Regions from separate parts of the Lysinibacillus sp. FSL P4-0201 genome, predicted to be linked through region 2. Evidence: riboswitches for the same ligand, from Rfam matches in the RefSeq annotation. Region 2 holds a riboswitch; each other region holds the start of a gene.

Region 1 (10,959 bases), 950 kb from region 2:
CAAAATTGAACGGACGTTTAAGAGAAGCAGAAGAGGCTTTCCATCAATTCCGTTATGCAAAGGCTTTAGAAGAAGCAGGTACAGCAGTGGAAGAAATGGAGCCAGGTGCCTTAAAGCGTATTCAAGAAATGGTTGCCGAAGAATTCATAGCAAAATAATTCAAATAACATTTTGAGCTGTCTAAAAAGTATAGCGATTACTTTTTAGACAGCTTTCTATTTATGCTTAGATTAGGATGTGATTCAGTATGAAATTGTCAATCAAAGAAATGAATGAACATTTCGCAAGTGAAATTTTACAATGGCAATATGTAGCACCTTACGATTTTTACAATAATGAATTATCGGGTGAAAATGTACAAGAAATGCTTGATAATCCTTACTTTGCGATCTTTAATAATCATAGTGAATTAATTGGCTATTATTGTACAGGTAAAGCAGCCCAAGTGCCAAAAGGGCAAGGTTTTGGGGCGTATGAAGAACACTGTATAGATATTGGAATTGGGTTGAAGCCAAATCTAACGGGTCAAGGATTAGGAACGGCATTTTTTTCGTTTATTGTTCAAACAGTTCAAGAAGAATATCAGCTGCCATTACGTTTAACAGTTGCACTATTTAATAAGAGAGCAATCCATCTTTATGAAAAATTTGGTTTTGTTAAAGCAATTGAATTTAGTACACCAACAGAGTTTGTCACGATGGTGAAAAAAATGTAGGATATCAATTAAAATTTAAATAATTGTTAAAGTTAGTGGTCAATCGCCAAAGATTGCGTTATGATAAATACCGTTAAATCAACGTTTTGAAAGTGTGTGAAAAGTTATGGTTAATACAATTTATTTGGATAATAGTGCAACAACTAAGCCTTTAAAAGAGGTTATGCAGGCTTTTATGGTTGTAAATGAGCAGTATTATGCCAACCCTGCTTCCATCCATGCTATGGGTGTTGAAGCAAATGATTTATTAATACGTGCGCGTGAGCAAGTAGCAGATATTTTGCAGACAGAGGCAAAAAATGTGCTATTTACTTCAGGTGGTACAGAATCAAATAATGCAGCTATTTTTGGCATAGCACGTAGTAATACGCATATAGGAAAGCATATTTTAACGACTGAAATTGAACATCCCTCAGTGCTAGAAACAATGAAACAACTTGAAAAAGAGGGCTATGATGTTGAATATCTTCGTGTCGATCGAAGAGGGGTGATTTCTCTAGATGAGCTTCGTACTAAAATACGAAAAGAAACAATTTTAGTTAGCATCATGCATGTGAATAATGAAATGGGCGCAATTCAGCCTATTAAGGAAGCAGCAAAAATGATTCATGAAATGAGTCGTGCTGCCTTTCATGTTGATGCTGTGCAAAGCTTTGGGAAATTAGCAATATCCTTTAAAGAAGAAGGACCTGACTGTATTTCTATCTCTGGTCATAAAATTCATGGCTTTAAAGGCTCAGGAGTGTTAGCATTCCGTAAACCCATAAGATGGCAGCCCTTTGCTCTTGGTGGAGGTCAGGAATTTGGTATGCGTAGTGGTACTGTAGCAGTTCCGCAAGCTGTTGCTTTAGCGAAAGCGGCTCGACTTGCTGTTGAAACAATGAACGAACGCACAAATAAATACCGTCAATGGCACGATGAAATCCGAACTCAGCTAGAAAGTTATGGCGAAGCAGTCCATGTTTTATCAACCCCACAGGGAGCTGCGCATATTGTGTCATTTAGTGTTCGTGATTTAAAAGGGGAAGTCATTATTAATGCTATGCAAAAACGTGGTGTCATTGTGTCGACATCAAGTGCATGTTCTTCCAAGCAAACGAAAACAAGTCATGTTGTCGAGGCGCTTCACCTTGATGAGCATTATAAAAAAGGCGTGATTCGCCTTAGCTTTGGCGCACATAACACAATAGAAGATATAGAAAACTTTAAACAAGTACTAGCAGAAGTAATGTTGGAACTCAAAGGAGAAAATAAGTAAATGATTTGGAAAGAAATTTTAATTAGATATGGTGAGCTTTCTACAAAAGGTCGCAACAAAATGGATTTTATCCGCCGTTTACGTGAAAATATTCGTCATGCCTTTGCAGATTTAGGACAACTGCATATTCGCACAGAACGTGACCGTATGTTTATTGCCATAGAAGACGAAGCACAAATGCAAATGCTAATTACAGGTTTACCTAAAATTTTTGGTATTCAATCATTTAGCCCTGTCGCTGCATGCGATAAAGATATGGACAGTATGAAAAAGCTCGCTATCACTATTATGGAGACATTTAAAGATGAGCCACATACATTTAAAGTAGAGGTAAAACGTACTGATAAAACATTTCCTTTAGAATCTCATGCCATCCAACGTGAGATCGGTGGCTATGTTTTACCACAATTTCAAAATTTATCTGTTAAAGTGAAGCAGCCTGATATTGAGCTACGTGTAGAAGTTCGCCATGATGCAACTTATATGATGGCACAAGTCATTCCTGGTGCAGGTGGAATGCCTGTAGGATCAAATGGCAAGTCTTTATTAATGCTATCTGGCGGTATTGATAGCCCTGTCGCAGGTTATTTAATGATGAAGCGTGGTGTGCGATTAGAGGCAATTCACTTCTTTAGTCCACCTTATACAAGCCAAAATTCATTGGAAAAAGTTAAGGTGCTTGCCAATGAATTAACAAAATTTGGTGCTAGTATTCGCTTGCATGTCATTCCTTTTACTGAAATACAAGTTCTTATTAAAGAAAAAGTACCTTCTAATGTATCGATGACGACAACACGCCGAATGATGTTGAAGGTTGCTGATCAGGTGCGTGAGGAAATTGGTGCACTTGCTATTGTAACGGGCGAAAGTCTTGGACAAGTGGCGAGTCAAACGCTTGAAAGTTTAACAGCAATAAACGCAGTAACAAATACACCTATCCTTCGTCCGCTGATTTCATCTGATAAATTAGAGATTATTGATATTGCAGAAAAAATCGGCACATACGAAACATCTATTCAGCCATTTGAAGATTGCTGCACGATTTTTACACCAGCAAGTCCAAAAACAAAACCGAAGCTTGAAAAGGTTGAGCATTATGAAAGCTTCTCTGACTTTGATGAATTGATCGAGCGAGCAGTGAAGAATCGCGAGGTCTATATTTTCCCTAAGAAAGAAGAACAACAAGATAAATTTGCAGATCTACTATAAGGATTCAAAAGCCGTCTCAAAGCCCATTTTGAGACGGCTTTTTTGTATGGATATTGTTATTCCAATAGAGGTACAATTTACCTCTAAATTTTTTGTATTAAAAATCTAATATCGCACATTCTATATTCACAAGGAGGTGAGAAACATGGCTTCAAACAACAACCGTAGTTCAAACCAGCTTGCAGTACCTGGTGTACAACAAGCACTAGATCAAATGAAATACGAAATTGCACAAGAATTTGGTGTTCAATTAGGAGCTGAAGCTTCAGCTCGTGCCAACGGTTCCGTTGGTGGTGAAATCACTAAACGTCTTGTACAAATGGCAGAATCTCAATTAAAAGGTATGCCAAACAACAACCAATAAATGCTGATTAAGCATTTATAAACTTAAAACCAGTGACCGTAAAAGGCACTGGTTTTAGTTTGTTTATTGATCATTTATTTATACGAGATAAGGATCTAAATGTAGCTACTGTATGATTAACATCTTTGCTTTGACAAATAGCTGAAATAACAGCAACACCATCAATCCCCGTTTGAAATACAGAATGTGCATTTGTGAAATTTATTCCACCAATTGCTACAATTGGTAATTCAGGATGTAATGAATGTGCCTCCTGTAAAAAAGATGTACCACATGGTGGTTGTGCATCACTTTTAGAGGATGTTGGAAAGATTGGACCGATACCAACATAATCAGCTTGATGGTTAATAGCTATTTGCAATTCTTCCTCGCAATGGACAGATACACCAAGAATCATGTTCCCGATTCTTTTACGTGCTACACTTACAGGTAAATCATCTTGTCCGATATGAACACCATCAGCTCCTAGTCGTATCGCTAGATCAACATCGTCATTAATGATAAAGGGCACATGATAGTGATGACATAGTTTTTGACATTGGCGTGCAAATTGTTCATAGGCAAGTCCAGTTAACGCGTGAGGACCTTTTTCACGAAATTGAAACATTGTAATGCCTGCTTGCAAGGCTTTTTCTAGGATATAGATGGGTTGTTCTTGAGGAGGAACATTGCTCGTACCCATAATAAAATAAAGCTCCAAATCCTCACGTTTCATGAATAATCACCTCACAGCCTTCCTTATACTGTTGATAAGCAAAATGATTAGTGGGTCCATGACCATTTCCAATCGATAAATTAAACATAATAGCTAATTGGATAAATTTTTTAGCTTCTATAATGGCATTTTCCAGAGCAAATCCTTGTCCAAGAAAAGCAGTAAGTGCTGCGGAAAATGTACATCCAGTACCATGCGTATTTTTTGTTTGGATTCGTGGAGACTGCAAAGAAAAAGAACGTCCATTTTTGCAAAATACATAATCAATGGCATAAAGTGGATCTGCTAAATGACCACCTTTAATGATGACACATTGTACACCTAGCTGTAACAAGCTTTGAGCTACTTCTTTCATATCTTCAAAATGATGAATAGATCTCCCAGTAAGTGTCTCTGCCTCGGGTATATTGGGCGTAACAACCGTAGCAAGTGGTAATAAAGTTGAGCGTAAGGCATCGATAGCTTCTTGCTGTAATAGGCTTTCCCCACCTTTTGCAATCATCACCGGATCAACAATCAGTGGAATGTTTAGCTCCCTGATCTTGTATGCAATTGCTTTGATAATTTCTGAGGAATAAAGCATTCCTGTTTTAATCGCAGCGATTGGAAAATCTTCTACTAAGGCCTCTAATTGTTTTTTTATAAAGGAAACGTCAATAGGGCAAACACCTGTTACACCCAAAGTATTTTGAGCAGTTAGAGCAGTAATAACAGAAGTACCAAACACTTCTAATTCCTGAAATGTTTTTAAATCAGCCTGTATACCCGCGCCACCACCACTATCTGAGCCAGCGATTGTTGTTACAATATGCATGAAGCTGCACCATCCTTTGATAAGCGATGTATAGCATTGAGTAAGGCTATTTGAAAATCACCAATGTCTGCAGTAAATGCGGATGCCAGTACACCTGCTTTTTTATAGTAAGTAAGTGTTTCTGTTAATTGTTGGTAAGGATTATGGCTTACACTATAGGCTGCGCCACAAATTGCGCTAAGTAAACAACCTGTACCCGTTACTTCCGTCATTTGTGGATGACCACCAGCGATCCATTGGCTATGCTTGCCATCAGTTATAAAATCGCGTTCTCCTGTGACAATAACAATGCATTGATAGCGTTGAGCCAATGATGTGGCTTCTAATTCCATAGCGATAGTGCCATGACCACTATCGACACCTTTTTGTTGCCAATTTACACCAACTATTGCTGCTAGCTCGCCGAGATTACAGCGAATCACGGCAAAGTGTATGTTTTCCAGTAAGTATCTTACGGTTTCCTTACGATAAGTTGTGGCTCCAACTCCGACAGGATCTAAAATAACAGGAATACCAAGTTTATTGGCTTTTTCACCTGCTAATAACATGGCACTTTTTGTGCGATCATTAAGTGTTCCAATATTAATTAATAATGCTTGAGCAATGGCCACCATCTCCTCTACCTCTTGGTAGTCATCGGCCATTACTGGTGAAGCACCTATCGCTAATAAACCATTTGCTTGAAAATTTGCCACTACATAATTTGTAATACAATGGATAAGTGGTTGCTGTTGACGAATTGTTTGAAAAATCATTGTAGTCCTCCTTTAGGGATGGACGTAAGCATGCAAAAAAGGCTCTTTTTGTGTAAAAATGCACGAAAAGAGCCTTTCATCTGAAAACGATGTTTATTGCTCCCTACGTCAGTATTAACTAACAGGTTCAAAGGGTCAGGTTTTACCTTCTCAACTCTTACGAGTCCCCCTGCAATCTTGCTTTTAGTTGACCAAAATGTACCATACTTTTCATTTGTATTCAATAGCAAGTTTTCCTATAGATAAAATGTGACCGATGCCATATAGGAGGGTATGATAGTTGTCATGACTTTACCGAAATTAAGCACAAACCATTGAAAATGCTGAAAAAAGAGTTTTATAATGTGTCATAACAAAAGGGGGCAATTGCCATGAAAAGACAAGATTTAGTTGCACCAGAATGGTATAACATAGTAGAGGAAATTGAAAAATATGCTCAGGATGCAGCCAAAAATGCTTTAATCATTTATGAAGAAAACCAAGACATCCAATGTATTACATATGCACATTTATTGGAAAAAGCGAATCAAGCAGCACATGTATTCACCAAGCAAGGTTTAAAGAAAGGTGATGTCATTTTAGTAATGGTACCACGTTCGGTTGAAGCATATATTGTGTATATTGCTGCATTGAAAGCGGGTTTAACTATTATTCCAAGTTCTGAGATGTTAAGAACAAAGGATATTGAGTATCGAATTCATCATGCAAATGCTAAAGCAGTTATTGCATTTGAACCCTATATTGAACAGTTCGATAAAGTGGGAAATTTACAAGACATACTGCAATTTGTCATAGGGAATGCACATGAACCTTGGCAGAACATACTTGAAAAAATGAATAATCAACCTACAACCTACATAAATCCTATCCCAACAAAAAGCACAGACAATGCATTTTTAGCCTATACAAGCGGAACAACAGGAAATCCAAAAGCAGCAGTGCATACGCATAGTTGGGGCTATGCTCATTTACGAACAACAGCACCACATTGGTTGGGTGTACAAGAAAATGATATTGTTTGGGCGACTGCAGCACCAGGGTGGCAAAAATGGATTTGGAGTCCATTTCTAGCTACTTTAGGCAGTGGTGCTACTGCATTTGTCTACAAAGGTAAATTTGAAGCAGCTTCTTATTTAGCATTGCTTGAGAGATTCAAAATCAATGTACTATGCTGTACACCAACTGAATATCGTTTTATGGCAGCGCTTGAAAATTTACATGAATATGATTTAAGTGCAATTCGCCAAGCTGTATCAGCTGGTGAGCCATTAAATAGTGAGGTTATTAGAGTATTCTTGGAAGCATTCAAATTACAAGTGCGAGATGGCTATGGACAAACGGAAAATACATTATTGGTAGGCACAATGGTAGGGATGGAAGCGAGAGTTGGGTCTATGGGAAAACCTACTCCTGGCAACACTGTTGAAATTATTAATGATTTGGGCAAACCTGTTACAATCGGAGAAGTTGGTGATATTGCTGTTCATCGCGAAACGCCAGCACTCTTTAAAAAATATTTAAATGATCCTGAACGTACAAATTTACAATTTCGTGGGGATTGGTATATTACAGGAGATCGTGCCTATAAAGATGAAGATGGCTACTTTTGGTTTGACGGACGAGGAGACGATGTTATTATATCCTCAGGCTATACAATTGGCCCTTTTGAAGTAGAGGATGCTTTAATGAAACATCCAACTGTAAAAGAGGCTGCTGTTATAGCGAGCCCTGATAAAGTAAGAGGAAATATTGTCAAAGCATTTATTGTTCTGCGCAATGGTGAAAAAGGTGATGGAGCGCTTATTCAAACACTCCAAAGTCATGTTAAATCATTGACCGCTCCTTATAAATATCCACGTGCTATTGAATTTGTAGAGGAACTACCAAAAACATCTTCTGGGAAAATTAGACGTGTCGAATTACGGCAACAAGAAATCAAACACCTCCAATTATAATCATTTCCTAGGAAATAATGTCGAAAATCAAAGTTCATCAAAGGTATGGACTTTGATTTTTTTATTTTTTTTAGGTAAGGTAATATGAGGAAATACATAGCTTAAAGCTTTTTGTGTTTAATTATTGCAAAAAAATGAAACAAATTGGCAAGTCATACGTATTACGTGTTGAGGAGGCGGAAAGACATGAATGTAAAAAGGTGGGTTGCTTTAGTAGTGGCTGGTGTTCTTTTACTATTTTCGTTAGGAATTAATACCATTTTTGCGCTATTTAAAGCAGATTTCCTAGGTAATTTTGATAGCTTAATGGCAGGTAATAGCTTAGATGTATATGAAAATGTCATTGAAGGGGAGAATTTTGATAAGCGAATTGCTTATTTAAAGGTAGATGGAACGATTCAAGATATCGGCTCAAGTACATTGTGGCAACCAGTTGCCTATGATCATCAATTTTTCTTAGAACAATTGGATAATATTTTATATGATGAGTCCATACAGGGTGTTGTTTTAAGCGTTAATTCACCAGGTGGTGGTGTAAAGGAATCTGCAGATATCTATAAAAAGCTACTAAAAATAAAAGAAGAACGACAAATTCCAATTTATGTATCAATGGATTCTATGGCAGCTTCAGGTGGTTATTATATTTCTGCACCAGCAGATAAAATATTTGCCCATCGTGATACAATAACAGGCTCTATTGGTGTCATCATGCAATCAATTAACTATCAAGAGCTGGCTGAAAAAGTAGGAGTCAAATTTGAAACGTTTAAATCGGGAGAGCATAAAGATATGCTAAGTCCAATGCGTGAAGTGACAGCAGAGGAACGTGCAATGATGCAAGATATGATTAATGAAACGTACGAAGAATTTGTAGATATTGTAGAGCAGGGACGTAATATGTCTGAAGCAGAAGTGAAGAAGGTTGCAGATGGTCGTATTCTTGGCGGTACAAAAGCACTTGAAGCAGGGTTAATTGATGAAATTGGTGATGAAGAAGCGGCCATTGCAGCTCTTCGTGAGGATTATGGACTTGAAGATGCGGCTTTATTTGAGTATTCATACGATATGGGTGGCTGGCAATCATACGTAGGTATGAAAATTGGCTCCATGTTCGGTCCCTCCGCCGAAGAAAAAATGCTAATGAAAATCATGACGGACTATAGCGCTCCGAAAATGATGTATCTATATGGGGAATACTAAGGGGGGAGCACAATGACAAACAATGAAATTGTTATGCAAGGTTCACCCTCATTGGAAAATGGCTTCTATATAAACACTTCAGGAGAATCAGCACATGAAAAAAACTATGCATTAAAAACTGCTGGTTTTTGGGTACGATTTTGGGCATTTTTATTAGACGGATTCATCATTTCTGCTGTAGGTGGAATACTCGTCAATCCTATCTTCTATTTAATGGATTGGTCTTTATCTGATTCGGTTTGGTATGCGCCAATTTCTATTATTTCAGCAATTTTCTACTATAGCTATTTTGTGCTGATGACCAAGTTCTTTGGGCAAACACTAGGGAAAATGGTGTTCGGATTACGTGTAATTTCATTAAAGCACGATCAGCTAACTTGGTCAGATGTGTTATTCCGTGATTGGATTGGTCGTATCATCAATAATATTTTTATGCCACTGTATATTTTGGTAGTGATTTTGCCAGAAAATCAAGGCTTACATGATTATTTTGCCGATACAACAGTGGTACACGAAAAAATCTTTATTGAAAAGGCTTCAACACCGACTACTTTACCAAAACAAGAAGAACATATAGAAATTACTGTGCAAGAAGAAAAAATAGACTTAGCCAAGCTAGAGGAAAAAAATGAACAATAAACATAAGACTGTCTCAAATTAGGAGACAGTCTTATCTATTTCTAAGTATGTAAGCTATCATAGTTGCAATTAATTCCCTTCATTTAGTAATATTATGTACATATGATGATTAGGAGGCGTTTAGATGGCACAAGTAACATTTAAAAATGGTCCAGTGACACTAGTAGGAAATGAAGTAAAGGTGGGCGATCAAGCTCCAGATTTTACGGTATTAGCGAATGACCTATCACCTGTAACATTAAATGATTCAGAAGGAAAAATTCGTTTATTTAGTGTTGTACCATCATTAGATACTGGTGTATGTGATGCGCAAACACGTCGATTCAATGAGGAAGCAGCTAACTTAGGTGATAATGTAGTCATTTATACAGTATCTGTGGATCTTCCATTCGCTCAAAAGCGTTGGTGTGGTGCAGCAGGTATAGATGCAGTCCAAACTGTATCAGATCACCGCGACCTTTCATTTGGTGAGGCATATGGCGTATACATTCAAGAATTACGTCTTCTGACACGTGCAGTATTCGTTGTGGATGCAAACAATAAAGTAACATATGTTGAATATGTACCTGAAGCTACAGATCATCCAAACTATGAAGCGGCCATTGCAGCTGTCAAAGCACTAGCATAATAAGCTGCTTTTAGGCTAAGATAATACTAGACAAAGGGGCTGTGACAAGTGTTTGTCACGGCTCTTTTCTGCGTGAAAGGAAGTTAGATATGGAAAATATCGAAAAGTTATTTGGTTTGCTAAATGAGCATGCCGAAAAAATCGAAAAAGAACACAATATAACGTTACTAGAAGGATTATTAGATGGGTTAGAGGCATGGCTTGATGGCGAAGTTGATTTTTCTCAAAAAGATGCAACAAAAGAGGATATTCGTAAAGCTATTCAAATTGCTATTTTAAAAGGGATGCGCAAAGGCTCACAGCCGAATCATCAAATGACTCCTGACACGTTAGGGCTATTAGTTGGCTACTTTGTGGAGCAGATTTTTGCAGAGCGTCTTGAAAATGAAAAGATCTCGATCATGGACCCAGCAGTAGGCACGGGCAATTTATTACTGACGGTTATGAATTTATTAGATGGAAAAGTGGAAGCAACAGGTGTAGAGGTGGATGAGCTACTTATTCGTCTTGCTGCGGCAACTGCTGACTTAACAGAACAACCTATTTCTTTATACCGTCAAGATGCCTTAGAAGATTTATTGGTCAATCCAGTGGATGCCGTTGTTTGTGATCTACCTGTAGGTTATTATCCAAATGAAGAAGTGGCGCTCGATTATGAATTATGTCCAGCGGAGGGGATGAGTTATGCCCATCATTTATTCATCGAG
Region 2 (10,959 bases):
AAAGCTTGTCTTTTAATGTTGGGTACAGTTATTATTTCGTTCTTAGTATTAAAAGAGTTCGGCTTCAGTATCTCTACAATGTTTAAAGAAATGACAACGGTTACTGACAGTGGAGCTGCTTATTTAAACCCAGGTCTTAAATATACAAATGGACTTGATACAATCTCTATGTTAATTGCGTTAGTATTAGGTACTGCGGGTCTTCCACATATCTTAATGCGTTTCTTCACAGTAAAAGACGCGAAAACAGCTCGTTCATCTGTTATTTGGGCTACTTGGATCGTAGGTATCTTCTACGTTCTAACAATTTTCTTAGGCTTCGGTGCAGCAGCATTCGTTGGGAAAGAAGATATTATCGCAGCAAACGCTGCTGGTAACATGGCTGCCCCACTTCTTGCAGAAGCACTTGGTGGCGACATTCTATTCTCATTCGTTTGTGCAGTAGCATTCGCAACAATTTTAGCGGTAGTAGCAGGTCTTGTACTTTCTGGTGCATCTGCCCTATCTCATGATATTTATGGACAAATTATCAAAAAGGGTAAAATTACAGAAAAAGAGCAAGTTCTTGCAGCTCGTATCGGTTCGATTACAATCGCTGTTATTTCTATCCTATTAGCACTTGGTGCACAAACATTAAACGTTGCATTCTTAGTATCTTTAGCATTCTGTATCGCAGGATCTGCTAACCTTCCAGTTATCATCTACACAATTTATTGGAAACGCTTTAATACAGCGGGTGCTGTTACTGCGATGTTAACAGGTTTAATCTCTGCGTTAGTATTAGTTGCTATGTCTCCAAACGTTTGGAATCCAGTTGAAGGTAAGGCAATTTTCGTTGGTGATCCTTTAATTATGTTAACGAACCCAGCCTTAATCTCTGTACCACTTGGTTTCCTTGGTGGTTTCATCGGCACATTACTTTCTAAAGAAACAGATGATGCGAAGTATCGTGAAGTTGACGTTAAAGCAAACACAGGTATTTCTGTACAGGACGTATCTCACTAATACACTCGACAGCCTCGTAAGTATCTTGCTTACGAGGTTTTACTTTTTCTTCCCTATTCGCTACTATAGAATTAAAAATGAATTGGAGGCGATGCTCATGTCACAATCTAAAGCTAAAAAGAAACGGATGCACATTAAACGCACAGTTGGTAAAGATGTTGAAAAAAATCGACAATCTATCTCTTTTAGTACACATGAACGTCTAACGAAAACAAAAAACGAAAAATTAGAGCATGATTATACGAAATATAAAAAGCAGTATAAGGACGAATAACTCGTACCCTATACTGCTTTTTCTTATTAAAGCCGATAAAATGTTTTCGTGTTTTGCGTAATAATTTTGGCCACTACCTGTGTTGATAGCCCTTTGATGGAGGCAATCACCTCAATCGTTGAGTGCATCATCCAGGGAGATGTACGCTTCTTCGTAAACGGTCCCTCAAACGGCCAAGGACCATCCGTTTCTACCATCATTAGTTCAATGGGATAAGCATGAATTAGCTGTTGAATTTCCTCTTCGTACAAGCAATCTGGCGTAATGGAAATAAAATAACCTCGCTCTATCATGCGCTTCACAATAGCTTCATCCCCTTTAAACCAATGAAAATGGGCTTCGTGAAGCTGATGCTTTTCCAGCAAATCACACACAATATGGGCGTCCTCATATACTGCGTGTAACACAATCGGCTTGTCCAGCTCCTTCGCCAATACAACAAAACGCTCTAATAGCGCCACATAGGGACGTTCATCAATCGCTTGCTCTTGTTTTAAATAATAAGGTAGACCCACCTCACCAATAGCAACCATATCATTCTGATGCGAACGAATCCAATCAAATAAAGCTGTCTCATCATTTGGACTTAGTAAAGGCTGTTCAGGATGAAAGCCAAAAGCAGCCTTTACTTGCTGATAGCTATTCGATAAACGCAACGTTCTTTCACAAGAGGAAAGTTGCATACTAACCGCGATTACAGCTTTCACTTCTTCTAATAAGGAAGGAATTTCCTCATCGGTGTACTGATCCAAATGAATATGCGCATCAATCAACATACATATCACCCTTTTCCTCCTGTAAATACATAAACAATTGTTGCTTTAACGCTGTGAATGCTGCAGAATGTCGAATTTCCTCTTTCCGAGGTCTTTCAAACGGCACGATGATTTCCTTTTTAACGGTAGCAGGACGTTTGGTTAAAACAAGTATGCGATCTGCTAAAAAGAGAGCTTCCTCAATACTATGTGTAACAAATAGAATGGATTTGCGGTACTCCTCCCAGATAGATAAAAGCCATGCTTGCATTTCCAGTCGAGTAAATTCATCCAACGCAGAAAATGGTTCGTCTAAGCATAAAATCGGCTTATCACTGACCATTGCTCGAATAAAGGACACACGCTGCTGCATGCCTCCAGACAGTTCGTTCGGGTAGGCATGGATAAAAGAGGCAAGACCAACCTTTTCTAACCATTCCTTGGCACGTTCAACATTTGATTTATGTTGTAATTCCTCTACAAGCGTGACATTTTCTACTATTGTACGCCAGGGTAATAGACATGGCTGCTGTGGCATATAGCCAATCGTTCCTTTTTTTTGTTGGATATCCTCTCCATTCAATAAAATGGCTCCTTGATCAATTGGCGAAACACCACCAATTAATTGAAAAAGTGTACTTTTACCACTGCCTGAAGGACCCACGATGGCCACAAACTCTCCATCCTTGACGTCAAAAGAAAGTTGATCAAGGACTTTGAGCGCATCGAAGGATTTAGCGATGTTTTGAATGCTGAGCATGATAGCCTCTTCCCTTCACCATGAATTTTTCAATTAAACGAATACCACTAAACAATAGTAAGCTCAAGAGAACAATCGCAAAAATTGCCACAAATACGCGATCCGTACGGAAGGAGGACTGGGCTAGGGTCATGTAAACACCAATACCCCTTTTTGCACCAAGCCACTCCGCAATCACAGCCCCCATCACACTATATGTAGCCGCAATTTTAATGCCTGAAAAAATAGCAGGATAGGCATAAGGCCATTCCAGCTTCCAAAAGGTTTGTGCCCTTGTAGCACCAACCATGGCAAAATAATGCTTTAATTCTGGAGCTGTTTGTCTAAATCCATCCATCGCTGCAATGACAATCGGGAAAAAGCACACAAGACAGATAATGATAAGCTTCGGTAATAAGCCAAAGCCAAACCAAATAATAAGGAGCGGTGCCAAGACTAGAATAGGAACATTCTGCGACATAATAAGAATTGGATAAAACAGTTCTCGAATAAATGTAAATCGATGCAACACTATTGCCACCGTTAGCCCACAAGCGATGCCAATGGCCAATCCTAGTAGAGCTAATTGTACCGTAGCGAATGCATGTGGTAGAAAGGTTTGATACGACTGGATGGCTTCCGACAAAATACTACTTGGTGCGGGTACTAACCAATGAGGAACTTCAGCAAACCGCACGATTAGTTCCCATATGAACAAGAGGAAGGCGATAAAAATTATCGTCCTTCCCTTCTGTAATGCACGTTTCATTACTGATATTTCTCCGTTAATGTATCCATCGTAATACCTGTTGGCTGATATAAAATTTTCACTTGTGTAATGACATTAATGGCACCAAGTTCGATCATCTTCTCATTCATTTTTTCAATGATTTGGAGCAATGTTGAAAGCTCACCCTCCATCGTTGTTTCCAATGGATGTACCTCATATTTCACCCCAGAAGCATCGATCACCGCAATTGCTGCATCGACATATGGTATAACATCTTCATATTTCTCTGTCTTCGGAATGATTTGTACACTGATTAATGAATTTGCCATCTTATTTGGCCTCCTTTTTAGGTAAGAAATCATTAGTAAAGGCTTTTTTCGCATCAAATTCGCCCTCTAGTACTTGATTGCTAGACATCCATTTCGCGTAATTTTCCCACACAGAAAGCTTTTGCTCTCCCCATTGCTTGGCATCATCCTGATATTTATCAGCCAGCCATTCCTGACTTTTATGCACTAATGCTTTATCTAAATCAGGTGCCGCTTCGATTAAAATATCAGCCGCTTCACTTGGGTTTTCAATTGCGTATTCATAGCCCTTCGATGCAGCTGCCACAAAGGCTTTGACTACATCCGGGTTGTCCTGTATCATTTTTTCATTTGTAGCTAAAACTGGCGTATAATAATCCAATTGATCACTATAATCTGTAAGATATAGCATATTAATCTTTTCCCCACGCAGCTCAGCCTCAATCCCAGTCCATGCATAATAAATCCAAGCAAAATCTATATCTTTTTCCATCATTGTGAAGAAATCTAAATCCCCTGCATTGACGATATCTAGCTTATTAATATCTGCCTTTTCTTTTTGCATGAGTGATTGTAAAACGGCTTGCTCTAATGGTGCGCCCCAACCACCATAGGTTTTACCTTCAAAATCCTTTGGCGATGTAATGCCCTTTGAAGCAATAGAAGCAAAGCCAGATGTATTATGCTGTATAATTGCTGCGATGGAGACCAGCGGCACATCCTGTACTCGTGCCTGTGTTATGCCTTCCTGATAGCTCACGCCAAAATCCGCCTTTCCAGAAGCAACAAGCTGATCTGCGCCCGCCTCACCAGGCATAATAATATCAACATCTAAACCCTGTTCCTCAAAATAACCGAGTTTTTTGGCAACATATAGTCCTGTATGATTTGTATTCGGCGTCCAATCCAGTACCACAGACACCTTTTTCAGCTTGTCTGCAGCCTGCTTGTCATCCTTGTCACTACAGCCTACTAATGTCAATAGTGCTGCCAATAAAATAAAAAACCATTTTTTCATGCGAAAGCCTCCCAGTTTGTAATATGAAAGTGTTCATGAATGAATGTTGTCACCAGAAGAAAGCGTATACAATGTTGGCAAGCTGTTGCTTGAAAACATAAAAAAACGCCTAGGATTCCTCCCAGACGTATTGCAATCAATCTTCAAAACTTTGCTTTTTGAATAGATGTTCCCTACGCTGGTACGAGCCAAATCAGGTTCAAAGGGTCAGCGTCTACCGGACACAATCTCAGCTAGCAATTACTAGCCCCCCTACATTCTTTCGCTATGAACTTTTCGATGATTATTATACCCATAGTTTCACTTAAATGACAAGGTGCTATTTTTGAATAGAGCTTAAAGCCCAGCGCTCCTAAGAGGCTGGGCATGCTTTTAGCTTGGTTTCTGTTCTTTTTTGGCTGTTACAACATGAGAAATTGCTCCATCTGTTGCAATATCCACTTTAAATGAACCATTGGAATGGCGATCCGCACGAGACAATGCTTGTACGTCAATCATCTCTTGAACACCTTTTTCAGTTTCAATCACAACCTGCTCCTCGTCTGTTGCTTGAACAACTGCCACAATTCGGTGAGGGTTTGCTTTTAACTCTGTTAATACTTTTAGTCCACGTTTTGCACGACTCGCTACTTCAACTTCAGCGACATTCATTTTCTTTACGGCCCCACGCTGTGTCACAATTACTACATAGTGGGTAACATCAGGCTGTAACACATTGACTCCAACTAAGGCTTCTCCATCTTTTAGTGTGATCCCTTTCACACCGCCTGTTTTCACACCTGTAACTGGTAACTCCTCCATAGGGAAACGAATCGCATAGGCTGTATCCGTTGTGAGCATCAGCTCCACGTCATCTGTTACAAATGATGCATAGATCATCGCATCACCAGCCTTGACGTTCATCGTTTTAATTGGCTTTGAATAACGTGTTACCGCATAGTCTGCGAGTGGTGAGCGCTTAATTTGGCCATCTTTTGTGGCTGTGAAGACATACGTATTTGGCTGTTCAAATGTTTCGAAGCCATAAACCGCAATAATGGATTCATCTTCCCCTGTTGGCACAATACTTGAAATATGCTGGCCGAGATCCTTCCAGCGTATATCAGGCAGCTCATGAACAGGCTGATAAATATAATTGCCTCGATTTGTGAACAGCAATAGATGGTGCTGTGTATTTAAGTTTGCTTCATACAATAAATAATCTGAATCCTTCATGGCAAAATCTTGCCCGTTTGAAGCGGCATGAGAACGTGTGGATGTACGTTTAATATAACCATCCTTCGTTACTGTTACGACAACCTCTTCACTTGGCACAAGGACATCCAATGTAATTTTAATTTCTTCAATTTCTTGCTCAATCTTCGAGCGACGAGGCTCTGTAAAGCGTTTCTTAATATCTAGCAACTCTTGTTTAATAACACGCACAAGCTTAGCCTCACTTTGCAGAATCCCCTCTAGCTTCGCAATTAACTTATTTAACTCGTCCTGTTCCTGACGTAGCTCTGTAATATCCGTATTCGTTAAACGGTATAATTGCAGGCTTACAATGGCCTCTGCCTGTACCTCTGTAAAATCAAACTTCGCTTGTAAATTAAGCTTCGCATCCTTCTTATCATTAGAAGAACGGATCGTCGCAATGACTTCATCTAAAATGGAAAGGGCTTTAATTAATCCATCTACAATATGGGAACGATCCTTTGCCTTTTGTAAATCATAAATGGAACGGTTTGTTACCACTTCTTTTTGATGGGCAATATACGCATCTAGCAATAATGGCAATGTCATCATCGTTGGACGACGATTATGAATGGCAATCATATTAAAATTATAAGCTACCTGTAAATCCGTTGTTTTAAACAAGTACTGTAAAATTCCTTGTCCTGGTACATCCTTTTTCAGCTCAATTACGACACGTAAGCCTGTACGGTCTGATTCATCTCGAATTTCTGCAATGCCTTCTAGTCGTTTATCTACACGTTGCTCATCAATTTTTTTCACAAGATTCGCTTTATTTACATCATATGGTAACTCAGTGATAACAATTTGCTCTTTACCACCCTTGATTGGTTCAACAACTGCTTGTGCACGGACGATGATTTTACCACGACCTGTTTCATATGCCTTTTTAATGCCATCAACACCTTGAATGATTCCACCCGTTGGGAAATCAGGTCCTTTAATCACCGTCATCAATTCATCTACAGTAGCATTAGGCTTGTCTAAGCGCATCAACACAGCATCCAGTACTTCATCTAAGGCATGTGGCGGAATATCTGTCGCATAACCAGCGGAAATTCCTGTAGAGCCATTGACTAAAAGGTTAGGAAAACGTGCTGGTAATACAGTTGGCTCCATATCCTGATCATCAAAGTTTGGCACAAATTCGACCGTTTTCTTGCCAATATCTCGTAGCATTTCAGCGGCAATAGCTGATAGTCTCGCCTCTGTATAACGCATTGCAGCTGGAGGATCGCCATCTACCGAGCCATTGTTCCCGTGCATCTCAATAAGCATATGACGTGCCTTCCAGTCCTGACTCATCCGTACCATCGCTTCATACACAGAGCTATCGCCGTGTGGATGATAGTTACCAATTACATTACCCACTGTTTTTGCGGATTTACGGAACGGCTTATCATGTGTGTTGCCTTCCGTAAACATCGCATATAAAATACGGCGCTGTACTGGTTTAAGACCGTCACGTGCATCAGGCAACGCGCGGTCTTGAATAATATATTTACTATAGCGACCAAAACGGTCACCCATTACTTCTTCTAACGGTAAATCTTGAAACTTTTCTGTACTACTCATGCTTGGTCCTCCTCTTGTTGGATGAATTCATTCTCTAAAATGTTAGAATCATCCTCCATACCGAAGTCTACATTGGCTTCGATCCATTTACGACGTGGTTCCACCTTATCACCCATTAACGTCGTGACACGTCTCTCCGCTCGTGCACCATCCTCGATTGTGACACGAATCAATGTCCGTGTTTCAGGGTTCATTGTTGTGTCCCATAGTTGGTCTGCATTCATCTCACCAAGACCTTTATAGCGCTGTAATATGTAACCCTTTCCAACCTTCTTGATAGCCTTTTGTAAATCACTTTCTGTCCAAGCATATTCAATGACTTCTTTTTTCCCTGTACCTCTTGAGACTTTATAAAGCGGCGGTAGTGCGATATAGACCTTTCCAGACTCAATGAGCGGACGCATATAACGATAGAAGAATGTTAATAGCAAGACTTGAATATGTGCCCCATCCGTATCCGCATCGGTCATGATGACTACTTTATTGTAGGCAGAATCCTCCACCGCAAAATCCGTACCAACACCTGCCCCAATCGCATGGATAATCGTTGAAATTTCTTCGTTTTTCATAATATCCTGTAGCTTGGCTTTCTCTGTATTGATTACCTTCCCGCGCAATGGCAGAATCGCTTGGAATGTACGGTCACGACCTTGTTTAGCAGAGCCACCCGCAGAATCACCCTCGACTAAATACAGCTCATTTTTTGCCGCATTACGTGACTGAGCTGGTGTTAATTTTCCAGATAAAATCGTACTACCCTTTTTGTTTTTCTTGCCATTTCGTGCATCCTCACGCGCTTTACGAGCTGCTTCACGCACTTGCTGCGCTCGAATCGCTTTACGAACAAGAGAAGCTGATAACTCTGCATTTTCCTCTAGCACATACAAAATTTGCTCAGACACTACACTATCTACTGCAGAACGAGCCTCACTTGTCCCAAGCTTGCCCTTTGTTTGTCCTTCAAATTGCAGTAAATGCTCTGGGATACGAACAGACACGATCGCTGCTAAGCCCTCACGAATATCTGTCCCCTCAAGGTTTTTATCCTTGTCCTTTAACAGGCCAATTTTTCTTGCATATTCATTAAAGACACGTGTCAATGCTGCCTTTGCACCCGTTTCATGTGTACCACCATCACGTGTACGGACATTATTAACGAATGATAAAATCGTTTCTGAATAACCATCGTTATACTGGAAAGCGAACTCTACTTCGATTTCATCCTGTACGCCTTCTACATATTTTACTGGATGAAGGACATCTTTTTCCTCATTCAAATACGCAACGAAAGCCTCGATGCCATTCTCATAAAAGAACACATCGCTCTTGCCTTCCTCGCGCTCATCAATTAATTCAATTTTTAAGCCCTTTAATAAAAAGGCTGATTCACGTAATCGTTCTGCTAACGTATCATAATTGAATTTTGTGACAGAGAAGATCGTTTCATCTGGTAGGAAATGAACAAGCGTTCCTGTCTGCTTGGTCTGCCCAATATTTTCAAGTGTTGTGACAGGCTGTCCACCATGCTCAAAGCGTTGACGATACTTTTTACCATCGCGATGGATTGTCACCTCTAAAAATGTTGAGAGCGCATTCACAACGGAAGAACCAACACCATGTAAACCTCCACTTGTTTTATAGCCACCTTGACCAAATTTACCACCAGCGTGTAGCACTGTAAAAATAATTTCTGGTGTCGGTTTGCCCATTTTATGCATACCGGTTGGCATCCCACGTCCAAAGTCGCGCACACTCATACTTTGATCTTTATGAATTGTGACAATAATATGAGATCCAAAGCCAGCCAGTGCTTCATCCACCGCATTATCTACGATTTCATACACAAGGTGATGAAGTCCACGGCCATCCGTAGAACCGATATACATGCCAGGTCGTTTGCGTACCGCTTCTAATCCTTCTAATACTTGTATAGCGTCATCATTATAGACGCTAGGTGACTGTTTATTCGTCAAAAAAATTCCCCTCCAAAAAACAAACACATGTTCTATTTATGTTCTCATCCTAATAATAATAGCATTTCCTGTCAATAGCTAGCGACAGGTCCAATAAAATTTTAAAATTTGCTCACAGTTTTGATCTTTTTTATTAATAGTAAACATCTTCAACAGTTGCTTAAAATTGGTATTTGAGCAAGACAGACTGCTTCTAGCTTCCATCATCATTTGACGCATTGAAGCCTACTTAGTTGCAAAATAAAGTTGTGATGCTTGCAAATAAAAGCACACTAACTCGTGCCTTGCGATTAAACAGGATAAAGTTAGACTTCTATTCTACCAAAGGAATGAGCGATTGACAAAATTGCCATTTTGCCTATATTTTTATAAAGGTTTTAGTGCTTCCTACAAATTTATGTCTAAAAGCCTAGTCCTCACTAATAGATTCTCTTTTGTATTGATTCAAGACTTCGGATGAAATCTCCTTCATAACATTGTAGATTAGCAAGAAAAAGTGTAAAATACTTGTTACAAACTATTAGTACCAAGTGATGGACTATGAATGAAAGGAGTCCAACTATGATCAATGGACTTATTATTTTATGTGCTTATCTAATCGGCTCTATACCTTCTGGATTATGGATAGGCAAAATTTTTTATAATACCGATATTCGTGAACACGGGAGCGGTAATCTTGGTGCGACCAATACTTTTAGAACATTAGGGAAAAAGGCTGGTATTATTGTTACGGTGATGGATGTCTTAAAAGGAACTGCCGCTGTCTTACTCGTGACACTTCCTGTTTTCTCTGATACTACACTCCACTCTTTATTACTGGGTCTTGTCGCTGTTATCGGTCATATGTTCCCGATCTTTGCCAACTTCCGTGGTGGGAAAGCTGTGGCAACGTCAGCTGGTGTATTATTAGGCTATTCTTGGCCACTCTTTGTCCTACTATTTATTACCTTTATTGTGACATTAAAAATCACAAAAATCGTCAGCTTAACATCGATGATAGCCGCTTTAGTAGCGCTTATCTATGCAATCGTTTATTATTTTATTACAGGTGACTTTGCATTAGGCATCTTGGTAGCCTTTTTATTTACCTTTATTATTTATCGTCACCGTGCCAATATTGCTCGTATTAAAAACGGCACCGAACCAAAGGTAAAATGGCTGTAGGAAGAGAGGAGCATTTGAAATGAATATTGCATTGACAGATGAAGCCCTACAATGGTTCAAACATGAAATGGAAGTTGAACCTGGTGATACAATTCGTTTTTATGCACGTTATGGTGGCTCAAGTCCGTTTCACGAAGGCTTTTCACTAGGCATGACACGTGAGGAACCTATTGCCATAGGTG
Region 3 (10,959 bases), 2.2 Mb from region 2:
CACTATGCTCAGCAACTAAGCGAATTTTACATAAGAAATGAAAGTTACAATGCTGCTATAAAGGTGCAGGAAAAAGTGCAAGAACTATATGCTGATGCAGAAGATAACTATTTTACTTTAATGAAGCTTTATGAGCTACTGAGTAATTCAGCTGCCGTTGAGGAGCAATACTGGCTGTTAAAAAAGATGCTTCAAGAGCACTTGGCAGTGGAACCAAGAGAGGAGATTGAGGTTTGGTATCGTAGGTGGAAGCAGGCAAATGCTATAATACAAGTAGATGCTTTTAACTAGATAGTTTTTTAAACAGGACTCTGTAGCTTTCAGAGTCCTGTTTTTAACTTCAAACAGCCTAATTTTTACCTGGCTTATACTGTCCCGTGTAGGTAGAAATCGCACTATTTAATTGATCTACCGCATATGACACATCCGATTGAGTCGAATTGCTATTAACTAAAAGTGATTCAGCGTGTGAAACGGCTGAGTTAAAAATATACCACTCATTGTATGTTGTCCAATTAGTAGTTGATGGTATACCTATCCCATTTTCTGAAACCATCACGTACATATCTTTTGCATGATTTACAAGTGATTGTAGATAAGTTTTATCAACATATTGTCCACTATTTCCAGGTTTATAGGCATTCTTATAAGTCCAAATAGCATTATTTAAATTATTGATAGCGTTGGCAATATCTGCTTGAGTTGCATAATAATTATTTACGACTGCTTGAGCAGATGAAACAGCAGAATCAATTGCATTTTTCTCTGATTGAGTAGTCCATTGAGAATTATATGGAATATTCGATCCATCCCAAGACACTGTAACATATTGAATAGAATTAATTAAAGACTGTAGTGATGCCTTATCACCGTAGCCATACTTTGTGCCATTCTTTTGTGCAGCCTGGTAGACTACCAGTGCATTTTTATATTGAATGATGGCGTTCTTCACTTGTTCTTGAGAGGCGCTATTATTGTTCGCTACAGCTCTTGCAGTCACTACAGCAGAATCAAATACTGCACGGTCTGTATGTGTTGTCCATTTATCCGTATTTAATATATCATAGCCGTTTACAGATACTTGTACATATGGCGGGGATGCAATTAGTGCATTAAGTTCTTTTTTATCAATGACAGGGAGCGTTACTGAGATACGGCTATCGTTCACCTGTACATTATTTACTAGATGCCCTGAATCTAAAGCTACTTTAGCTCCACCTTTTACAACGATTTGCTCAATTTTACCTTCTCCATAAAGGTTGAAATCTTTTGTTACATCAATTGTAAGTTTTTCAATATTAGCCATTGCTCCAAAGGATTCTACTTTGCCTACTACCTCTACTTTGGAAAGAAGTTGATCAGACGATACGTTGACTTTAGTACGGGCTAAATTGATGTTTGATGATTTCATATCGATTAAAGTAACGTATAGCCAACTTACCTTTTTCGTTACAATTGGTTTTAGTGTAATTGTTTCACTTACTACTACATCATCAAGTGTAACAGCTTTTTTTACTCTGTTTGTAATGATAAGCTGACCATCCACACTAACGTTTTGAACTTTTACATAGTCCGCGTTAACAGTGAGGTCTCCAGAGATTTGTGCGTTACCTCCATCAAAATAAACAGATTTTTTGCTGGTACCTGCTTTGTTTAATATTAATGCTGTAATGTCGGTAATTTGTCCGTTTTTCACTACAATAGTTGCTCGGGCATTGGATAATGCTGTTTTATTTGATGTATTGAATAGGGGCTTTAATGCAGATTGAATTCTAAATGTACCGTTAGATGTTATCACAGTATCTTTTGTTATATTTTTGATCGTTACGGATTCACCTATCACCTTTTTGGCTGCTGCCACCTGTGTCTCATATAAATTTGATTGTATTTGAGATGTTGTGGCACTTGCCGTAGACATTGGTAATACTAGTGTCGCTGTAATAGCCGTGACCATTAATGTTGATAGCGCTTTATTTTTCAATTTAAGTCACTCCAATCATTCTATTTAATAGTTAATATATCATATTTTTCTATAATTTAGAATTAGAAGAGGATGTTTTACTATGAATCTCCATTCAAATAAGTCATTAGTCCTTTATATTGAAAAATAAATGTTTGGTGAAGTATCGGTATTTTTCTCTATAATTCTGTAAATTTTCTACTTTATTCGCTAAATATTTTATTGTGATACAATCCTCCATCCATTATTATTAGTATAAAAGTGGGGGTGTTAGTTATGAAAAAATCAAGAGGAATTGCCTTAAAACTTTCTTCCCTTATAATAGGATTATTTCTTATTTTATTTTTATCCTATACTGTCATAACGGGGATTATTATAAAAAAGCAAAGTGTTGAAGACGCAGAGCATGGAACATTACAATCGGCTGAATCTTCTGCAGCTATTATGAGTGAAAGATTTAAGAAAGCCAATACGACATTACAAACAACAAAGCGTATCATAGAAAGCATGGAGAAGAATAATACGTTGTCTACCAAGGGTGTCATAGACGTAATGGAAAACAATTTAGCTAGCAATAATGACATTCTTGGAGTAGGAGCAATCTTTGAGCAAGATTCTATTATTTTAGAACCAACTGAAGCTGCTTTAGTAGATACTAAAAAACGTTTTATCCCTTATTTAAGTAAGAACGGAAATGATATCTCGACTGCTCTAATCGAAGGTATTGATGATAAGAGTATTTCAGAATGGTATTGGGTACCAAAAGAAGAGAGACGTGCAGTTTTGACAGAGCCCTATGATTATAATGTAAACGGCCAATCCGTATTAATGACAACCATTTCAGTGCCATTAATCAATGCTTCCGGGACATTTTTCGGTGTATTGACTGCCGATGTATCAATAGATTTTTTAAATGATTTAACAAAATCGAATGCCCCAGAAGGCGGTTATGCGGCAATTATTACGAATAAAGGTGTGCTAACAGCTAACAGTTTTGGTGATGAGCTAGTTGGGCGCAATATGCAAGAGGATCCTACTTGGACAAGTATTAGTAAGACAATAGAAAATGGTGAACTAACAAGTATGTACGTTGACTCTAATCAACTGAAGGAAAAGGCCTATAATGTTTTTGCTCCAATGATTTTAGAGGGTATTGACGAAACATGGACTGTTCAAGTCGTGTTAGCTGAATCAAAGATTCTAGAAACATATAATCATGTATTTGTATTTACGATTATTGCCTCCATTATTATGGTGGTTTTGATGACAGCTGCAAGTGTGTTATTCATCTATAAACAATTAAAACCACTTAAATTTTTACGTGCATCGATTGAAACTGCAGCCGAAGGGGATTTAACACAAAAGGTAGAAGAGCGATATATTAAGCCTGATGAAATTGGTGCAGTTGCTGTGGCCTATAATAATATGTTAGATAAAACCAATAGTGCGATTCAAACTGTACTAAATTCCACGAGGTTATTGAACCAATCTTCTAATCAGGTAAATGAGGCATTTAATGAGGTAGTTGCTTCTAGTCAGGAGGTTTCCGTAGCTATCAACGAGATTGCACAAGGAGCTTCGAAGCAATCAGAGGATACAGAAGAAACAAATTATCGAATGATGGATTTATCAGATCAGATTGATGCTATTACGGCTCTTTCTAATGAAATGGATGAGCTATCTCATAAAACAGGTGTAACAACGGAAAAAGGATTGCATGAGGTTGAAAGTTTAAGAGAACGTAATATGGAGACAAATGAAATGAATGGGCGTATCCAGCAGCAAATGGAATCATTAGCTTCTAATATTGCCAATATTAATCAGATTATTGCTTCGATTCAAAGCATTACCGAGCAGACTAATCTGCTAGCTTTAAATGCAAGTATTGAGGCTGCACGTGCTGGTGAACATGGTAAAGGATTTGCTGTAGTTGCAGAGGAAGTTAGAAAGCTAGCAGAACAATCTAAGAATGAAACAGAAATTATTAAGAGTACAGTAGAAAGTATTCTTGAAAATTCTCAGCAGACGGTTGCTGTGATTGCATCTAATGCAGATTTAATGCAATCTCAAAATGAGTCCGTACAAAGCACGCAACTAGCATTTAAAGATAGCAGTGACTTGTCGGGTTCAATTGCAAATTCTATTAGTGAATTAATGAATAAACTATCTAGCATGTTAGAGCATAAAAATCAGGCAATCATGGCTATCCAAAGTATTTCGGCTATTTCAGAGCAAACAGCAGCCTCTGCGGAACAAGTAAGTGCTTCTGCAATGGATCAACAAGTAGAATTACAAAAAGTAGCAGAGTCTATTCAAAATATGAACGATATTTCAAACGAGCTACAAGAAGTTGTAAACCGATTTAAGCTTGCTTAAAAAGAAAGGCTGCCTTCAATATAGAGGCAGTCTTCTTTATGGTGAAAGCCGGAGAAATTGACCTAGAAGGAATTCAACACTACTATTAACACTGGAAGGGGGACATTGATATGATGTATCTCGGAATGATTTTCTTTCAAATTGTTGTACCTATTTTAGTGTTACTTGTAATAGGCGCTATACTACAAAAGAAATTTCGCTTTAATTTAAAAGCATTGTCTCAGCTTATTACATATTGCTTTATGCCAGCAGCTGTTTTTGTAAATTTATATGAAACACATGTGGAATTAACTGTACTGGGAGAGGTCGGATTATTTATTGTACTCTTTATCGGTAGTCAAATGATACTCAGTCACTTTATGGCAAAAGTGTTAGGTTTAGCTAGAACAGAGGCAGCTGTCTTTAAAAATAGTGTTGTGCTCATTAACTCGGGTAATTACGGTATTCCAGTGGCTCAAATGATATTTGCGACGCAACCTATTGGAGTAGCCATTCAGGTCATGCTCGTAATCTTTCAAAATATGACTACGTATACATATGGTTTATACAATTTAATTTCTTCTACAAAGTCAGGTATGACAATCATCAAGGATTTCTTTAAAATGCCTATTATTCATGCGCTGATTATAGGTGTCGCTATGAATTATTTTGATATCGGTATTCCACAGTTTATCAAAATACCAGTAGAACATGTGGCAGATGGATTTATTGCTGTGGCTCTAATTACTTTAGGTGCGCAATTATCACAACTAGAGATGAAATCAATGTTTAATAAAACCGTCTTTATCAGCTGTTTGACGCGACTAATTATTGGACCATCTGTTGCATTGGCCATTATTTATATATTGGGATTAGATGGAGTCGTCGCACAATCACTGTTTATAGCTAGTGCTTTTCCAACATCCCGCAATAGTTCTAGTCTAGCATTGGAATATGATGTAGAATCAGCAACAGCCGCGCAAGCTGTTTTATTTTCAACCATTGTAAGCTGTATAACTGTAACCATTGTGATCTATTTTGCAGAAGTATTATTTACCTAGTAAGATAAAAAATAACTTCCATCTCTTAGTATTATCTGCTACACTAGCATCAAACTAAATAGTATTAACTAGGGGAGTCTGATGAGTCAGGCTGAGAGGGAAACGCTACGAAGTTTCTTGACCCTTTGGACCTGATCTGGCTCATACCAGCGTGGGAAAGTTAAGAAGCTATTGCAGAGTATGCAATCAATAGACCTTTACATTCGTGGCCGGATCCAAATAATTATTTTGGATTCGGCCTTTATTTTTTGGATTGTTGGGGTGAGCTAGAATCGGTCCTTATATCAAAATAAATTTAAGGGAGAGAAGTAGCTCATGTCAGCAATTAGTGAAAAGAATATTACCATTATGTCCAGCTTTGAAGGAAGCAAAAAAGTATATGTGGAAGGATCACGCCCAGATATTCTAGTACCTATGCGAGAAATTGCATTAAGTCCGACAACAGGCAGTTTTGGAAATGAAGAAAATGCTCCTATTCGAGTATATGATACAAGTGGGCCCTATACAGATCCAGCCTACCAAGTAGATATTACGAAAGGTTTACCTGCCTTACGAAATGCATGGATTCAAGAGCGAGGAGATGTAGAAGCATATGAGGGACGCTCCATTAAACCGGAGGATAATGGCTTTCGTCATGTTGATGACCCGCGTATTCAAGAAAATGTCTTCCCTGAGTTGGCGAGAAAGCCTTTGCGTGCTAAAAAAGGTAAAAATGTGACACAGCTTCACTATGCACGAAAGGGAATTATAACGCCTGAAATGGAGTTTGTAGCGATTCGTGAAAATATGAATCCTGAATTTGTACGTTCAGAAATTGCAGCTGGGCGTGCTATAATGCCTTCTAATATTAATCACCCTGAGGCAGAGCCAATGATTATTGGACGTAATTTTCATGTAAAGATCAATGCGAATATCGGGAATTCTGCTGTATCTTCTTCCATTGCAGAAGAAGTTGAGAAAATGACCTGGGCAACTCGATGGGGCGCAGATAATATTATGGATTTATCGACTGGTAAACATATTCATACAACTAGAGAATGGATTATTCGAAATGCGGCAGTGCCAGTGGGAACAGTGCCAATTTATCAGGCTTTAGAAAAGGTAAATGGTGTAGCAGAGGATTTAACGTGGGAGGTTTATCGTGATACTCTCATTGAACAAGCTGAGCAGGGTGTGGATTACTTCACCATTCATGCAGGTGTCCTTTTACGCTATGTACCACTAACAGCAAATCGTGTGACAGGTATTGTATCTCGAGGTGGCTCTATAATGGCACAGTGGTGTTTATATCATCATCAAGAGAATTTCCTGTATACACATTTTGAGGAAATCTGTGAAATTATGAAAGCCTATGATGTTGCTTTTTCCTTAGGTGATGGTTTACGCCCAGGCTCAATTGCAGATGCCAATGATGAGGCACAATTTGCAGAGCTTGAAACACTAGGCGAGCTAACACAGATTGCTTGGCAGCATGATGTTCAGGTAATGGTTGAGGGACCAGGTCATGTACCAATGCATCTGATTAAAGAAAACATGGACAAGCAATTAGAGGTTTGTAAGGAAGCGCCCTTCTATACATTAGGACCACTCACAACAGATATTGCTCCAGGTTATGACCACATTACATCAGCCATTGGGGCAGCCATGATTGGCTGGTTTGGTACAGCGATGCTTTGTTATGTGACACCGAAAGAGCATCTTGGTTTACCGAATCGCGAGGATGTTCGTGTGGGCGTTATCACTTATAAAATTGCTGCACATGCTGCTGATTTAGCAAAAGGTCATCCAGGTGCACAACAACGAGACGATGCACTGTCTAAAGCGCGCTTTGAGTTCCGTTGGCGTGATCAATTCAATCTGTCACTAGATCCCGAGCGTGCAGTGGAATATCATGATGAGACACTGCCAGCAGAGGGAGCAAAAACAGCACACTTTTGTTCTATGTGTGGGCCTAAATTCTGTAGCATGAGAATTTCACAGGATATTCGTAATTATGCGAAAGATAAGGATTTGAATACGACTGAAGCGATCCATCAAGGTATGAAAGAAAAGGCTGAGGAGTTTAAAAAAGCAGGCAGTCAAATTTACCAATAATGAAAGAAAAGGCTTATGTCAAAAAAATAGACATAGGCCTTTTCTTAATAAAAAAACTCCATGTGAATAGTGGATTCACATGGAGTAAAAGTTGGATTTGGATATCAATAATAAAGTGGAATATTAAACGTTTGTTGGTTGTTTTACATATGGATTTGTAAGGTCCATACCTTCTAAGGAAAGACCCATCGCTTTAGCGACACCTTCACCATATGCTGGGTCAGCTAGATAGCAGTGAAGGATGTGACGGCGTTTGATGAATTCTTCAACAGAAGCCATATCGTTCGCGGTATTTTCAAATAAGCGTTGCTGCTCTTCCGAAGTCAATAGACGGAATAGTTTACCTGGTTGTTCAAAGTAATTATTATCGTCTTCACGGAAATCATGAATACCTGCATGACCATCAATACGTAATTCAGGCTCTTTATGGTCTAAATTATGCTCCCACTCACCATAGCTATTTGGTTCATAGCTTAATGTCGAACCAAGATTGCCATCAAAGCGCATTGCTCCATCTCGGTGGAAAGTACGGAATGGACATTTTGGTGCGTTGACAGGAAGCATATAGTGGTTTACACCAAGACGATAGCGTTGGGCATCCGCATATGCAAAGATACGACCTTGTAACATTTTATCTGGTGAGAAGCTGATGCCAGGAACAATGTTAGATGGTGCGAATGCAGCTTGTTCAACTTCTGCAAAGTAGTTGTCTGGATTTTTGTTTAACTCGAATTCACCTACAGGAATTAATGGGAAGTCTTTTTTATACCATACCTTTGTTAAATCAAATGGGTTGTATGGTAGCTCACGAGCTTGTTCCTCTGTCATTACCTGAATGTACATTTTCCATTTAGGGAAATCGCCTTTTTCAATTGCTTCATATAAATCACGTTGTGAAGATTCGCGGTCTTGACCAATAATCTCATTAGCCTCGGCACCAGTTAAGTTCTTAATGCCTTGCTCTGTACGGAAGTGGAATTTAACCCAAACACGTTCATTATTAGCATTGATAAAGCTATACGTATGAGAACCAAATCCGTGCATATTACGGTAACCAGCTGGAATACCACGGTCAGACATAACAATTGTCACTTGGTGAAGTGCTTCAGGTAATGAAGTCCAGAAATCCCAGTTAGAGTTGGCATTTTTCATATTTGTACGTGGGTCACGTTTTACCACATGGTTTAAATCTGTAAAGTGTAACGGGTCGCGGAAGAAGAATACAGGTGTATTGTTCCCTACTAAATCCCAGTTTCCATCTTCTGTATAGAATTTAAGGGCGAAGCCACGAATATCTCGCTCTGCATCTGCTGCACCACGCTCACCCGCTACTGTAGAGAAACGTGCGAACATTTCAGTTTTCTTGCCGATCTCGGAGAAGATTTTCGCTTTAGTATATTGTGAAATATCATGCGTTACAGTAAAAGTACCAAATGCACCTGAGCCCTTTGCGTGCATACGACGTTCTGGAATTACTTCACGGTTGAAATTTGCTAGTTTTTCAACTAACCATACATCCTGAAGTAAAAGTGGGCCACGTGGACCTGCTGACATAGAGTCATGGTTACTTACTACTGGAGCACCACCTGCTGTTGTAAAGCGACGGCTACGATCATTTGCGTTTGTCATATTAGTTTACCTCCTGAAAAAAATGTGAGTCAAACTCTTCGTCTATAACTATAACAAATATAAAATAGAATTGCTAGTACATTATAATAATTATCGTTAAAGAATTTTTATATTTAAGTATAAACTATAAATATATGCGCTAGACATAGGGTTTATACATAGTTTTTAACTTAAATTTATTTTATTTAATCTCAATTTTATAGATAATTGTCATATTAAGATCAAGATAATGACATCATGATAAAATCTTTATTGAAAATATAATCAACTAATTGAAAATTATTTTAATCAATCTTTTAATTTTTTCTATATCGGTTAGGCGTAATACCAATTTGTTGCTTAAATAATTTTATGAAATAATTTGGGTCATCAAAACCGTTTAAATGAGCGATTTCGCTAATAGCAAAATCTGTTTCTCGCAGCATTTTTGTGGCATGATGAATTCTTACTTGCTGTAAATAGCGCTTAAATGGCAAGCCTTGTTTTCTTGAGAAAATTGTACTTAAATAATTGGGGCTTATTCCAAGCTTATGAGCGACAAAGGGAAGAGACAGTGCGCTATCTTTAAATTGTTGATCAATTATTTCTATAGCTAGTTCAACATAATCAGCTCGTTTCTCTATTCGAGCTTCCCTTGCTAACTCAATTAATGTCTGCGTGAAAGAAATAATCCCATTGAGTATCGTATAAAATATAGGATGCTCAATGATTAAATGAAATAGCTGACGGTAGTGTTGTTCGATAACCGCTTTTTCATGTAATTTATATTTCAGCATAAAGCGTCTAATTTGTGCTAAGACACTCGTCAAATGAATGCGTAAATCGTCTTGCTCATAATATATGCCTTCATTAGAAAGCCGATATAAAAATGTTTTAACGGCCTCTAGGTTTCCATCTTCCAAACTACTTATTAGTAATTGTTGCTCTTCTGGTGTCAGTAAGGGATCAAAGGGCTGAGTTTCATATTGTTTGCTCGCATAAAAAATATGGCCAAAGCCCTCATAAAAACTTTGATGTAGTGCACGCTTTGTTAATGTATACATAGTTTTAATGGTTGTAGGTGTTCCATCATATATGCCGATATTTAAAGAACTATTACTAATCAAACGCCATTCCTTCATAAGTGTACGTACATCTTTTTCCACAATCCTTATATCATTTGTTTGAAAAAGACATACGATTCTATTAGATAGAGGGTAGGTTTTCATATGAAAGTGAATCGGTGTTTGTTGAAGCCAATTGTAAAGCTTATTGAAGGTTTCAGTATGCTCGGGTTCAATCATTGTGAAATGTAATGTTGTCTCAATTGAACTTGATTTATTATCTAAAAATAATTGATTATAAAAGGAATCGTTTGTAGTCTCTTGAGCATCTTCTGTAATCTGTGGTGTGCGAAGAGAAATGGTTGTGAGTTTTTTCTTTAATAGCTCTAAATCAATAGGCTTCACAAAAAGATGAGCCACTTGTAAATCAATTGCCTTCAAAGCATTTTTAAATAATGGCTCAGTTGTCATTGCTAAAATGGCACCAGAAAGCTTTTGTATATCGCGATAAAGAGCTGCTAAGCGATTATTAGGAAATATATCGATATTTAACAGTATGGCATCAGGTTCAAATTGTCTAATGCTATGAGACACCTCTGAAATACTTGTACACATTTCAATAAAAACATCTCCAGGGAAATATGTATGTAAAAACCACTTTATTCCTGCTAGATCGGTTGGATCGCGATCAATTAATAACAGCTTCATACCATCAGCCCTTCTTAAAATATTCTAGTTTCATATAAAAGTACGGTTATATTAATAAAAATAACATAGTAATCTGAAAAAAGTCTTGTTTTCTCTATTAAAATTCTCT

Evidence for each region. A riboswitch is a leader RNA that binds a small molecule or an ion and turns the genes downstream of it on or off. The one in region 2 is predicted to bind thiamine pyrophosphate.
Region 1: it holds a riboswitch for thiamine pyrophosphate, as region 2 does, so the genes downstream of both, thiM (hydroxyethylthiazole kinase) here and MKY76_RS12365 (ABC transporter substrate-binding protein) in region 2, are expected to answer to the same signal.
Region 3: it holds a riboswitch for thiamine pyrophosphate, as region 2 does, so the genes downstream of both, thiC (phosphomethylpyrimidine synthase ThiC) here and MKY76_RS12365 (ABC transporter substrate-binding protein) in region 2, are expected to answer to the same signal.

Annotation. Positions count from the first base shown of each region.
Region 1 covers NZ_CP151995.1:3,418,742-3,429,700, reverse strand. The annotation lists gene ezrA (septation ring formation regulator EzrA) at 1-158, shown strand, start outside; gene MKY76_RS17180 (GNAT family N-acetyltransferase) at 248-715, shown strand; gene MKY76_RS17175 (cysteine desulfurase family protein) at 822-1,973, shown strand; gene thiI (tRNA uracil 4-sulfurtransferase ThiI) at 1,974-3,182, shown strand; gene MKY76_RS17165 (alpha/beta-type small acid-soluble spore protein) at 3,328-3,546, shown strand; gene thiE (thiamine phosphate synthase) at 3,617-4,261, opposite strand; gene thiD (bifunctional hydroxymethylpyrimidine kinase/phosphomethylpyrimidine kinase) at 4,251-5,075, opposite strand; gene thiM (hydroxyethylthiazole kinase) at 5,063-5,830, opposite strand; TPP riboswitch at 5,914-6,011, opposite strand; gene MKY76_RS17145 (acyl--CoA ligase) at 6,202-7,785, shown strand; gene sppA (signal peptide peptidase SppA) at 7,972-8,985, shown strand; gene MKY76_RS17135 (RDD family protein) at 8,998-9,624, shown strand; gene tpx (thiol peroxidase) at 9,749-10,252, shown strand; gene MKY76_RS17125 (class I SAM-dependent methyltransferase) at 10,342-10,959, shown strand, end outside.
Region 2 covers NZ_CP151995.1:2,470,746-2,481,704, forward strand. The annotation lists gene MKY76_RS12335 (sodium/solute symporter) at 1-1,005, shown strand, start outside; gene MKY76_RS12340 (hypothetical protein) at 1,103-1,279, shown strand; gene MKY76_RS12345 (TatD family hydrolase) at 1,306-2,055, opposite strand; gene MKY76_RS12350 (ABC transporter ATP-binding protein) at 2,045-2,794, opposite strand; gene MKY76_RS12355 (ABC transporter permease) at 2,769-3,542, opposite strand; gene MKY76_RS12360 (thiamine-binding protein) at 3,542-3,832, opposite strand; gene MKY76_RS12365 (ABC transporter substrate-binding protein) at 3,834-4,829, opposite strand; TPP riboswitch at 4,983-5,093, opposite strand; gene parC (DNA topoisomerase IV subunit A) at 5,202-7,640, opposite strand; gene parE (DNA topoisomerase IV subunit B) at 7,637-9,613, opposite strand; gene plsY (glycerol-3-phosphate 1-O-acyltransferase PlsY) at 10,175-10,777, shown strand; gene MKY76_RS12385 (HesB/YadR/YfhF family protein) at 10,797-10,959, shown strand, end outside.
Region 3 covers NZ_CP151995.1:253,943-264,901, forward strand. The annotation lists gene MKY76_RS01200 (response regulator) at 1-291, shown strand, start outside; gene MKY76_RS01205 (S-layer protein) at 350-1,981, opposite strand; gene MKY76_RS01210 (methyl-accepting chemotaxis protein) at 2,237-4,336, shown strand; gene MKY76_RS01215 (AEC family transporter) at 4,447-5,376, shown strand; TPP riboswitch at 5,437-5,551, shown strand; gene thiC (phosphomethylpyrimidine synthase ThiC) at 5,692-7,470, shown strand; gene MKY76_RS01225 (catalase) at 7,594-9,099, opposite strand; gene MKY76_RS01230 (response regulator transcription factor) at 9,396-10,850, opposite strand.